2 regions of the Sporosarcina sp. QA0331 genome follow, and region 2 is predicted to be linked to the other one. Evidence: predicted binding sites of a transcription regulator. Region 2 holds the regulator's gene; the other holds the start of a gene.
What was found. The regulator LexA, encoded in region 2, represses DNA repair genes until DNA is damaged. The targets are predictions, from matches to a motif close to CGAACATATGTTCG.
Positions count from the first base shown of each region.

Region 1: parE (DNA topoisomerase IV subunit B) is a predicted target of LexA. The motif match lies at 1,711-1,724, and genes of this name have one in related genera.

Region 1 covers NZ_CM147850.1:1,820,546-1,827,291, forward strand. Annotated here, with positions in the region: gene parE (DNA topoisomerase IV subunit B) at 1-1,696, opposite strand, end outside; gene plsY (glycerol-3-phosphate 1-O-acyltransferase PlsY) at 1,950-2,552, shown strand; gene AC0L13_RS08935 (HesB/YadR/YfhF family protein) at 2,589-2,882, shown strand; gene AC0L13_RS08940 (C40 family peptidase) at 3,086-4,480, shown strand; gene AC0L13_RS08945 (UDP-N-acetylmuramoyl-tripeptide--D-alanyl-D-alanine ligase) at 4,532-5,914, opposite strand; gene AC0L13_RS08950 (YheC/YheD family protein) at 5,944-6,746, opposite strand, start outside.
Region 2 covers NZ_CM147850.1:2,131,068-2,137,813, reverse strand. Annotated here, with positions in the region: gene AC0L13_RS10745 (trimeric intracellular cation channel family protein) at 1-239, opposite strand, end outside; gene AC0L13_RS10740 (methionine gamma-lyase family protein) at 378-1,637, shown strand; gene lexA (transcriptional repressor LexA) at 1,848-2,468, opposite strand; gene yneA (cell division suppressor protein YneA) at 2,672-2,989, shown strand; gene AC0L13_RS10725 (YneB family resolvase-like protein) at 2,989-3,651, shown strand; gene AC0L13_RS10720 (DUF896 domain-containing protein) at 3,976-4,209, shown strand; gene tkt (transketolase) at 4,314-6,323, shown strand; gene sirA (sporulation inhibitor of replication protein SirA) at 6,493-6,746, shown strand, end outside.

The DNA.
Region 1 (6,746 bases), 310 kb from region 2:
TGATTGCATCGTCAAGATCGGCTTCCGTCCATGCATACTCGACTTGTTCCTTTTTGCCTGTCCCTTTTGAGACTTTATAGAGCGGAGGAAGTGCGATGAATACTTTCCCTGCTTCGATTAGCGGCTTCATATAGCGATAGAAGAACGTAAGAAGAAGCACTTGGATATGCGCTCCGTCGGTATCGGCATCGGTCATGATGATTACTTTATCGTAAGCGATATCATCAATCTGAAAATCAGCGCCGACTCCTCCGCCAATCGCATGGATGATCGTATTGATCTCTTCGTTTTTCATAATATCTTCTAATTTAGCTTTTTCAGTATTAATTACTTTACCGCGGAGTGGCAAAATCGCTTGGAAAGTTCTGTCTCGGCCCTGTTTAGCTGAACCGCCGGCAGAATCCCCTTCGACTAGATAAAGCTCATTTTTTGAAGCGTTCCTCGATTGAGCAGGCGTCAGTTTCCCAGTAAGAAGCGTTTCCGACCGGCGGCGTTTCTTCCCGGTACGCGCATCTTCACGAGCCTTGCGCGCAGCTTCCCTAGCCTGTTGGGCACGAATCGCTTTTCGGATCAGATTTCCGCTTAGCTCGGCATTCTCTTCTAAGAAATAGAGCAACTGCTGGGAGATAATTGCATCCGCTGCCGTCCTTGCTTCACTCGTTCCCAATTTCCCCTTCGTCTGTCCTTCGAATTGAAGGATCTCTTCAGGAATTCGGACAGAAATAATCGCAGATATACCTTCCCGGATATCTGAACCATCTAGATTTTTATCTTTTTCCTTCAATATGCCGGTTTTCCTCGCATATTCATTGAATACCCGTGTCATTGCGGTCTTCGCGCCGGTTTCATGTGTTCCGCCATCTTTCGTTCGCACATTATTGACGAATGAAAGGATCGTCTCAGAATAGCCATCGCTGAATTGAAATGCAAATTCCACTTCAATTCCTTCGGCTACCCCTTCGAGATATGCAACATCATGTAGCGTATCTTTCTCTTCATTCAAATAGGAGATGAATGCTTCGATGCCGGTTTCGTAATGAAAAACATCATGCTTTTCAGTGCCTTCTTCTTTTAGGTCGATTTTCAAACCTTTCAAAAGGAATGCAGACTCCCGTAAACGTTCTGACAACAACTCATATTGATATTTGATCGTTGAGAAAATCGCTGGGTCCGGCTTGAAATGGATCAATGTCCCTTTTTCCCGTGTCGTTCCGATTTCTTCTAATGTAGTAACCGGTTTCCCGCCATTTTCGAATCGTTGCCTGAATTTCTTTCCATCACGAAAAATCGTCACTTCAAGCCACTCGGAAAGGGCATTGACGACTGATGCGCCTACGCCATGCAGGCCGCCACTCGTCTTGTAACCTCCCTGCCCAAACTTTCCGCCAGCGTGAAGGACGGTCAAAATGACTTCTACTGTTGGTTTTCCCGTCTTATGCATTCCCGTCGGCATTCCGCGTCCATAGTCGCGAACACCGATACTGCCGTCTTTGTGTATCGTAACGTCAATTTCAGAACCATATCCAGCAAGTGCTTCGTCAACTGCGTTATCGACGATTTCATAGACAAGATGATGAAGCCCCCTGGAATCCGTGGAACCGATATACATTCCTGGGCGTTTCCTTACAGCATCAAGGCCTTCCAGCACTTGAATCGAATCATCATCATATGTGTAAATTTCTTCTTTCTTCGTCAAATCGCAACCCCCATCAAACGAATGTTCTCTTTTTCTTTATATACTATCGTATCGCTTCCTGTAAAGCTTGTCAAATCAACGTTTCAGGAAGCTCGCTCAATTAATTGTATAGAAGAAACCTCCTGAATGCAATGAGATGAGGAAAATCTAGACAATATGCTTATTACATTACTTGACACATTCCATTGTCGGTATTCATCTGTTCTGCTAAACTAAAAACACATATATACTCATTTTAATAAAGGGGAGCGCCATGGAAATTATCATTCTTATACTAATCGCTTATTTACTCGGATCAATCCCATCTGCATTATGGGTCGGTAAACTGTTCTATGGAACCGATGTACGGCAGCATGGAAGCGGAAATCTTGGTGCCACGAACACTTTCAGGGTTTTAGGAAAGACAGCAGGTTTGATCGTCACCATCCTCGACATTTTAAAAGGGACAGCTGCCGTGCTACTTCCCCTTTTGCCTTACTTCAGTTCGGCAGAAATCCATCCACTTCTACTTGGTGTATGCGCAGTGATCGGCCATATGTTCCCTATCTTTGCGAAGTTCAAAGGGGGTAAAGCGGTTGCCACTTCGGGTGGTGTGTTGCTCGGCTATAACTGGCCTATTTTTATTATCGTACTGCTGACGTTCCTCCTTGCTTTAAAAATCACGAAGATGGTATCCCTATCGTCTATGATCGTGGCAGTAGTTGGATTCATTTACTGCATTGCCTACTATGTATGGACAGGAGATATTTATCTGATGATCATCGTCGGGCTGATGGGTGTTTTCATTTTCTATCGGCATAGGGCGAATATTGCTAGGATCAAAGCAGGAACTGAGCCAAAAGTGAAATGGTTATAATACAATGGAAGCAGAAACCGAAAGGCGGGATACAAAATGAAAATCGTTTTATCGGATGATGCACTGAAATGGTTTACGGAAGAGATGGAAGCTGAAACCGGCGATTATATTAAATTTTTTGCCCGATATGGCGGATCTAGTCCATTGCATGATGGGTTTTCGCTCGGCGTCATGAAAGAGCAGCCTGACGAATTGGCGGTCGAAACGGAGATGGCCGGTGTACATTTTTATATTGAAAATAGGGATTACTGGTTTTTCGATGAACATGACCTCCATGTAGACGTCAATCCCAAATTGAATGAACTTGTTTATACGTATAAAAAAGCGTGATGGCTCTGCCACACGCTTTTTTCGTTCCGTAATTTCCCATTTTTACGCTGTAATCTATTTGTAAAGAAGTCCGATAAGTCTTCTACTGGCTTGCAGTCTCGCAAACCGACTTTTCCTCAGGCAAATATTCCCTCCCAACCATCCTCATATTCCATGCTACTATCAGTCTCAGGTAAGACATCACTAATCTCAGGAGGCAAAACATGAAACGTAAACTTCTTTCAGCAGCATTAATCACTTGTGTCAGTGTCAGCTCCCTGGCCATTCCTTCGTACGATCAATCACAAACAGTCTCTGCCGCCACGATAACATCTCAAACATCGCAACAGGCTGTTGCAGCAAAAGCAGAGCAATTGATTCAAACGGCAAAGAGCTTGATCGGAAAATCGACATATAGTACGGCGGTATACAAGCCTACATATCCGTATAAGTTTTCTTGCGCCACTTTCCTTATGTATATCTTCGAGAAAAATGGCGTAGATCTTGCGACATACAATGAAGACTTCATGATGCAGCAAGGCACCGCGGTTGCAAAAGGGCAATGGCAAAAAGGGGATCTTCTCTTCTTTAGTAGTAAGGCATCGAAGATTCCAGATCACGTCGCTATGTATATCGGTGATAACAAAGTCATCCACATGGCAGATCCTAAACAAAACATCATCATTTCCGATTTGAACAGCAAACCATATTATACAGAAAACTATATCGGTGCACGCCGTGTGCTCCCTAGTTTGATGTCATCAAATCCGGCAACGAAAGGCGACAAAATTGTCAGCCTCGCCTATGATTTGAAAGATAAAGCAACGATCGGATCCGTGAACAATGAAAGCACTAAGAAGTTTACGAGCACCGGTTTCGTTAACTATGTATACAAAAACAACGGAGTCACATTGAATGCTTCAAGCTTAAAAGATCTTCAAAGCAAAGGGACAACTGTTTCCCGTTCTAACTTGAAGAAAGGTGATCTTGTCTTCTTCAATAGCGTGAAAGGGTCAACTACTCCTAGCCTTGTCGCTATTTATGCAGGTGATCATCGTCTTGTCCTCCCGAATTCAGGTGGTGTGATTACGCGAGTAATGCTTGTAGATTATTACAAAGATCATTACATTACTGCGAAAAGAGTGTTCACGAACAATACGTCAACTACTCCTTCCGTATCTAAACCGTCAACGACAACTCCAACTGTGTCTAAACCGTCAAGCACGACTTCAACATCAGCGGCAGACAAGGTTGTCAATTTCGCAAACAGCTTGACGAACAAAACGAAATTCGGATATGGATACAATGAAAGCACATTGACATTTACAGGTGCGGGTTTCACGTATTATGTATATAAAAAGCAAGGAATCGATTTGAAAAGCAAGTTGGCAAGTCAGCAAGCGCAAGCTGGAAAAGCTGTTTCGAAATCCAATCTTCAAAAAGGAGATCTTCTTTTCTTCTCTTTGGATAATAAAAGAACAAAAGTAAACCAGACGGGCATTTATATTGGTGGCAATCAATTTATAAGCCTTTCCACTTCTGGCAAAGTAGTACAACAAAGCCTTTCTTCCAAATGGGCAACGCAGAACTTTGTGAAAGCGCGCCGCGTCCTTAATTAATATAAGAAAAGAAGCATCATAACGCTATGTCGTTAGATGCTTCTTTTTCATTTATCGTTTCAATGACTTTGCAAATTCAATCATGCCACGGCTGGACATTGGCCCTTTGATCAGCACAAGAGTTTCGTCATCGAATAAATGATCCAATCGATTTCCGATTTTCTCCACTTTATCGAAAATCCTTATATTTGCTGTACTACCGTCCCGTATCGCTTGCCTAGCGATTTCTTCTGCCTTTTTACCGATTGTAATGAGTGTATGGATGTTCCGTTCGGCAACTAAGCTCCCGATTTCTCGATGATATTTCTTTTCGAAATTTCCAAGCCTATTAATATCGCCTAATATAAGGATGACCTTTTTCCCTTTCCCGATCGAATCAATCACCTTGAGTGCAGCTTCCACTGATGTCGGATTATTCGTCCATGTATCATCAATAACGGTGCTGCCGTTCTTCCCTTTCGAGAATTCCAAATGCCTACCCATGTTTTTATATGTTCTCAGCCGTTGAATCGCAATTTTCAAATCCATTCCCATTTCATGAACCGCAGCGAACGCTGCAAGTGCATTGCTAACTTGGTGCTCTCCGTAGCCTGGAACAAAAGCGTTATATTCTTTGTGATTCGTATGGAGAATGAAGTCCATCCCGCCATCCCCATATGCGATTCGGGAAGCTTTGAAATCAGATTTTTCATCGGTGCCAAAGTAGATTATTTTTCCTCGGAAGCCGTGGATCCTCAACTTTTTACTGTTCTGGTCATCTGCATTTAATATGAGTGTGCCACCATCCCTAATGCCCTCGATGATTTCCCCTTTGGCCCTTATATACCCTTCCAGATTTCCACACCCGTCCAAATGATGTACACCGATGTTCGTAATGATTCCAATCGTCGGTTGATAAATCATGCATTGGTGTTTTATATTTCCTGAATTGCCGAGGCCATGTTCGAAAACGGCAGCTTTCGTATGTTCATCAATTCCCATTAAATATGGAAATGAACGTCTCGGTTCGTTTTTGCTGCTGAGCGATGCATGCACATTCCACATGCCAGAGAGCATATGTTTGATCATATCTTTTGTAGTCGTTTTCCCACAAGTTCCCGTTATCGTTACAACCGGTATTTGAAACAGATTCCGATAGTAATCGATGAACTTCCAATAGCTTTGCACTAGGCTCGTCACTTGCATGACTGTCGTATTTGGCAACACGTCTTTCACATCAATTGAGGACTTATCCGTGATGACAAGGGAAGGGCCTTTTTTATCGATCGCTACCCAATTAATAGCATCCCCCTTGCTTGCAAAAAGAAGGGAATTTCGTCTCAGATGATCATGGCGCTTATAATAGATGGCATCTTCCACTTTCCAATTTACCGGTCCGGTAATGATTTTTCCTCCGAGTACTTTCCTAATGTCGTTGACAGCTATCGGCTTCATTGCATTTCCTCCCTTCCATCGAATTTCAATCAGTCACTCTTTTTATGTTTCCTTATATAGTAAGAAACTTTTTCGTGGATTTCATTGTTGCCAAACATGTAAAACATAGATAGAGATGGAGCATAATTCCCTTCAATCACCCATACCGCCCCTTTGCCATCGATTCCAATGTCAAATCCGATAATCGAAAGTCCTCCATTGTTTCTCCAAAGTCTTTTTGACGCCTTTTTACAAACTGTTTCAATCCGTTTAGCACATCGATCAATTGAAATATCACTTTCCGCTTTGAATAATGCGTTTTCCAATGTAAGCAAATTACTGGCCCGGTTTGAAACAAAATAATCTTTCGCCGCCACTTTCACAACCGTCCCTGTAACAATCCATTTTCCTTCATCGAATTGAGTGATAACCCGCACATCAAATGGATTTCCATTGATTTCTGAAAGAGAAATACGTTGTTGAACAATATAATCTTTTTTTGAAAGATACAGTTCATATATATATTTGTATAGTTGGTCAAAATCATCTTTGAATGTTTTGTTTTGTTTCTCATGCACCTCGAAAGTCATATCTCCTGTCATCGATATTTTTACGATTCCTCTTCCTTGTTGCCCTACGCATGGCTTGATGATCACCTCTGGGTAGGTGTTCAAGTAGACAAGCAATGTCTGTTTTGTGCATAATTCAGTAGCTGGCAAGAATGGTCGTAATGACTTTTTTTGATGAAGTGAGTGGTATTGACTCCATTTGCTATTGCGTTCATGTAAAACTGTATCGGTAAGCCAAAACTGTTCGGCTCCGTATTTAGCAATATCTACGATGATCGTTTGAC
Region 2 (6,746 bases):
TTTGAAAAAAAGAAAATGAATGTAATTAAAATGGAAGCGACGACGAAAAGGAAGTTCTGGTTCCATAATACAGTAGCCGGAATACCGAGGAGAACGTTCCGGACAGCCCCTCCACCGAACGCCGTTACCATCCCTAATATATAAACACCGAAAATATCATATTTTTCTTCCTGTGCAACTAATGCTCCGGAAATGGCGAAAGCAGCCGTACCGATAAAACTGAAAACTTCCCAAGCCAATCACGTTCCTCCTCACTTCAAACAAAACAATTGTATATCAAAATATGGACTCCGCCAACACCAATCGTTTTTCATTGACCTATTCCATGAGACTGATAAGATATTATAGTGACTATTAGTAGGAATGAGGAAATTGAAATGATGATACATGAATTTACTTCCGAAATCGAAACGAAGGCGGAAGAAACTGAACAAACACTTGCCCCTTATTTTAAAGAAGTCGAAAAGACAGCTTTCTTCAATCAAAGGAAAGTACTAGCAGCATTCCGAAAAAATATGGTGAGTGATTTTCATCTAACCGGGTCGACAGGGTATGGGTATGATGATAGCGGCAGGGATGTGCTTGAACAAGTATATGCAGACACATTTGGCGCGGAAGCATGTCTCGTCCGCAATCAGATCATCTCAGGGACACACGCAATTTCTCTAAGCTTGTTCGGCGTATTAAGACCAGGCGATGAACTTCTCTATATAACAGGAAAACCATACGACACGTTGGAATCAATCGTATCCGGCAATGGCGAGGACACTGGATCGCTCATTGATTACGGAATTACATACAAGCACGTCGATTTGAAAGAAGACGGCTCCGTTGATTTCGAAGAAGTGAAGAAAAATATCCATAGTAAGACGAAAATGGTCGCTATACAACGTTCGAAAGGGTATTCGGACCGTCCTTCTTTCCTTGTTGATGAAATCGGTGAAATGGTACAATTCGTCAAATCGGTCAACCCTGATATTATCGTATTTGTCGATAATTGCTATGGCGAATTCGTTGAAACAAAAGAGCCGGTAGAAGTAGGGGCCGATCTGATGGCGGGATCGCTTATCAAAAATCCAGGAGGGGGCCTTGCAAGAACCGGCGGATACATTGCCGGACGTGCCGACCTAGTAAAAAAATGCGCTTATCGTATGACGTCGCCTGGAATCGGTGCAGAGGCGGGTGCATCACTTGATACGCTGCTGGAAATGTATCAAGGCTTCTTCCTTGCTCCTCACGTCGTCAGCCAAGCAGTGAAAGGCGCTCTCTTTACAGCTGGATTCCTCGATAGCTTTGGATTCGATACGACACCACATTATTCGGCTAAGCGAACAGATTTAATACAGTCCGTAAATTTCGGCAACGCTGAGCAGATGATCGCTTTCTGTCGGACGATTCAAGAAAACTCGCCAATCAATGCGCATTACGCCCCTGAACCGTCGTACATGCCGGGCTATTCCGATGACGTCATTATGGCTGCAGGAACGTTCATCCAAGGTTCCAGCATCGAGCTCACAGCAGATGGCCCGATCCGTCCGCCATACACGGCTTATGTACAAGGCGGTTTGACGTACGAACATGTGAAAGCGGCAGTTATGTCTTCTACAGATCAGTTATTAAAAGATAAGATGATTTGAGGTAGTTAATGAAATAGATAAGGCTGTCCGGACAGGTTACGTATAATCAACCATCTGGATAGCCTTGTTTTATTTGTATTCGCGATCATAACAATCATCAAGCGCTCAAAAATCCCGATAAGTGCTCATAAAACACCACATCAATAGAAAAAGACTGCCACAGAAAGTCGATCAATCGACTTTCGGGACAGTCCTTTTCTATTTACTTCATTAATGAATCTGGCGATAAACGCCGACGACTTTACCGAGAATGGAAACTGAATTGACGATGATAGGTTCCATCGATTCATTTTCCGGCTGCAAACGGAAATAATCCTTTTCTTTGAAGAAACGTTTCACCGTCGCCTCATCTTCTTCAGTCATCGCGACTACAATTTCTCCATTATTAGCCGTATGCGTCTGTTTTACGACGACATAATCCCCATTTAATATTCCAGCTTCTATCATACTATCTCCTACTATCTCCAGCATGAACAGTTTATCATCAGACGTGCCATATGTATCCGGCAACGGGAAATACTCTTCAATGTTCTCAATTGCAGTAATCGGCAATCCAGCGGTAACTTTTCCGACTAACGGAACATGCACAACGCCAGATTTAAGCGCAGTCAAACCTTCCGGATCTAGTATCTCGATTGCTCTTGGTTTTGTCGGGTCTCTGCGGATATAACCTTTACTTTCTAATCTAGCTAGATGTCCATGCACGGTTGAACTTGAAGCTAGTCCGACAGCCTCTCCAATTTCACGAACGGAAGGCGGATATCCTTTTAGTTTCACTTCATCTTTAATAAACGTTAGGATATCCTGCTGTCTCTTTGAAATTTTTTTCATTTTTCCACCCCTCCAATTAATAGAATCAATAATTAGCAAATGTGCGAACAAACGTCCGCATCCGCAATTGTTTCTTACAAAGAGTATAACAGGTGTTCGGGCAATTGGCAAACAAAGGTTCGAAAGTTTTGTTGACTTCTAAAAATACGTGTCCTATAATGGGAACAAGTATTCCGAACAAACATTCTTGGAGGGGTTTTTTTATGGCTTTCATTCAAAAATATGGCTTTATCCTTTTGATTCTACTTCTTTGCACTGCTTTTACAATTGCAGGCGTCATGAAAGAAACGAAGTCTGCTTCAGATTCGTTTATTGAAATTACAATATCGGAGGGCGATACTCTTTGGGGGTTAGCTAGAAATTATTCTGAACAAGATCACCCGAAAAAATGGATTGCAAAAGTAATGGAAATAAACGATATGGAATCCACGACGATCAAAACAGGAGAAACATTGAAATTACCGCAATTGGATCCGCTCTTGCAAGACACGATGATGACTGAATTGGCAGGAGAAGAATAATGGGAGATAAAATGAAGACATGCGTCATTTATTGCCGTGTCAGCACGGAAAAAGATTCACAAGAAGTCTCACTAGCGAGACAAGAAGAGGAACTGAACCGGCTTGCAGACGAACTAAGTTTGAAGGTTGTACATATATTTAAGGAAAAGCATAGCGGCTACGATATGGAACGGGAAGGGCTGCTAGACTTATTAGATTGCATACGCGATGAAAAGATAGATGCAATTCTAATCCAAGACGAAACTAGACTTGGCAGAGGAAACGCTAGAGTCGCTATCTTGCATTTGCTTGCAAAGACAAACACCGAAGTCATTACGAACCACGATAACGGTGCATTGAAGCTAAACGAGATGGACACAATGTTACTTGAAATATTGGCGATAGTCGAAGAATATCAACGGAAATTACATAATGCCAAGATTCGCAGAGGCATGAAACGTGCTGTCCGCGACGGATACAGGCCAGAACGAAATTTGAAAAATAAAGGCAATCTGGAAGGGCGCGAACGGAAAGAAGTCCCCCTCAGCGAAATCGTCTCATTACGGCAAAAAGGCCTTACCTTCGAAGAAATAGCAGGCGTATTAAGAGGCCTCGGCCATAACGTAAGCAAAGCAACGGTCCACCGTCGATATAAAGAATATGAACAAGAGCAGGAAGGCTGATTTGTTGCACTTCCTGCTCTTTTTGTATACCTTCAAAGTATAGTTTTAATAAGTTCCACTTATATTGTTTATTGGTTCTGTTATTAAGTATCTATAAGGATTGAAACGGAAGGTGGCGACTCCAGCGAACGCTGTCACGAAGAACGGCGTTTGCGAGTAAAAGCAAAGCGCAGCGTTACGAGCAGGGTGTGCTAGGCTGCCTTAATTTCTGCAAAAGCGCAGAAATAAGGCAAATCGAACTCTTCGTGGTTCGATTGGAAAGCGTCCACCTGAAGTGGAAATCCTGTTAACAATTTAATGTTGGAAAATTACTGGAGGAATTCGATGTTATCAAAAGATAAAATTAAACGTATCAACGAACTATCAAAAAAGTCGAAAACAATCGGCCTATCAATCGAAGAAGCAAAAGAACAAACACAACTGCGCAAAGAATACCTAGAAACATTCCGCTCATCCATGCGTGACACAATCGAAAACGTCAAAGTAATCGACCCCGAAGGCAATGACGTCACACCCGACAAAGTAAAAGACGCGCGCAATAAGAAGTTCCTCAACTGAACATCCGGACATAGAATGGATTGTATTTCATCTATGAATTGACTACACTATAGATGGTATAACAATTGCAACTACAAGATAATGCATGGGAAAGGATGTTCTGAATGACCGAAAAGATTGACCAACTAGCTATAAACACAATACGAACGCTATCCATCGATGCGATCGAAAAGGCGAATTCCGGCCACCCGGGATTGCCGATGGGCGCTGCTCCGATGGCTTACACATTATGGACGAAGCATATGCATCATAACCCTTCGAATCCTGAATGGTTCAACCGCGACCGATTTGTCCTCTCAGCAGGTCACGGCTCGATGCTGTTATATAGCTTACTCCACTTAAGCGGATACGGCTTGCCAATGGAGGAATTGAAAAACTTCCGCCAATGGGGATCAAAAACACCTGGTCATCCTGAATACGGCCACACAGTAGGTGTTGAAGCGACAACAGGACCGCTTGGTCAAGGTATCGGTATGGCGGTCGGTATGGCAATGGCTGAAAAGCATTTGGCAGCAACTTATAACCGTCCTGGTTTCGACGTCGTCGACCACCATACATTCGCTCTTTGCGGCGACGGTGACCTTATGGAAGGCGTGGCGGCAGAAGCAATTTCCCTTGCTGGCCATTTGCAACTAGAAAAATTGATCGTCCTTTATGACAGCAACGACATCTCCTTGGATGGGGATTTAGATATGTCATTCACGGAGAATATCCGGAAACGTTTCGAATCGTACGGCTGGAACTATATCCGTGTGGAAGACGGCAATAATATTGGCCTTATTTCAAAAGCGATTGAAGAGGCGAAAGGCAATTCAGGCGGCCCGACAATCATCGAAGTGAAGACGGTCATAGGATACGGTGCGCCGAATAAATCCGGAAAAGCCGACGTCCATGGAGCTCCTCTTGGAGAAGACGAGATGAAGTTGACGAAGGAATACTACAAATGGACATACGAAGAAGATTTCTGTGTTCCTGAAGGCGTCTATGAGACCTTCAAAGAGGCGACTGATGAGTTAGGCGTTAAGAAGGAACAGCAGTGGAATGAGCTGTTTGATCAATATGCAAACGAACATGCCGATTTGGCAAATCAATTGAAAGCTGCCATCAAAGGTGAAATGCCTGAAGGACTTCAGGAAGCGCTTCCGACTTATGAAGCTGGTTCATCCCATGCAACTCGATCAGCTTCAGGAGACGCAATCAATGCCATTGCTAAAGTATTGCCTTCCTTCTTCGGTGGAAGTGCAGACCTTGCTGGGTCGAACAAGACGACGATCAAAGGTGCAGGGGACTTCCTCCCAGGCGATTTCTCAGGCCGCAATATTTGGTTCGGCGTGCGTGAATTTGCGATGGGTACTGCTTTGAACGGTATGGCGCTCCACGGCGGTTTACACGTGTTTGGCGGAACATTTTTCGTGTTCAGCGACTATGTAAGACCTGCAATCCGACTATCCGCTCTTATGGGTATGCCAGTCACTTATGTGTTTACACATGACAGCGTAGCAGTTGGCGAAGATGGTCCGACGCATGAGCCGATCGAACATTTGTCATCTCTTCGTTCAATGCCAGGATTGACAGTCATCCGCCCAGCAGATGGCAATGAAACTTCAGCTGCATGGAATATTGCGGTTTCGTCGAAAAACAGGCCGACAGTTCTAGTGTTATCCCGTCAAAACTTGGGAGTATTGCCGAAATCGGCCGAACTTGCAATGGATGGCGTGAAACGTGGTGCTTATGTGATTTCACCTTCCGAAAAGGAAGTGGCGGACGGTATCTTAATCGCTACAGGTTCAGAAGTGAATCTTGCTGTTGCAGCACAAACAAAATTGCAAGCAGAAGGAATCGATGTTGCAGTCGTTTCAATGCCTTCATGGGATTTGTTCGAGCAACAGGATGCGCAATATAAAGAAACTGTACTGCCGAAAGCAGTGAAAAAACGTCTATCTATTGAAATGGGTGCATCTTTAGGCTGGCATAAATATGTTGGCGATGAAGGTGGAGTCATAGCAATCGACACGTTTGGCGCAAGTGCTCCAGGGGAAAAGGTTATTGCGGAGTATGGCTTCACTGAAGAGAATGTAGTTCGTGAAATGAAAGAAATCCTAGGTCGCAACTAATTATTGCCGCTTCGAAAAGTCATAAGACTACTATTTCGAAGCGGCATTTTTTAATATCATTTAGACTCATTATTAAAAACCTTTCGACAACATTAGTGTCTTTCTTTACCGTGTTTTGACAAACTTTTTACTTTAGTTGGGATAGACTATGTAAAAGGAGGGAACAGTCGTGAGAACTTATGATATTTATAAAGTTAAGAAAAGATACCAATCATTTATTCTAGGCAGAGAAGGCCTTCTCTATGATTTGCTAAAGGATCATGCTCAGGAAGAACCTTTGCAGGAAGTTAAGTATTTATGTGATGAAATCGAAGAATCCGCGATTGACCAAGCAATCCTCAGCAATTTGGGAAAAAGCTTTACGACAATCGAAAGTGATGATGGGGAATATAAATTGTCTCATCCTATGAAAGGCTCGATCCA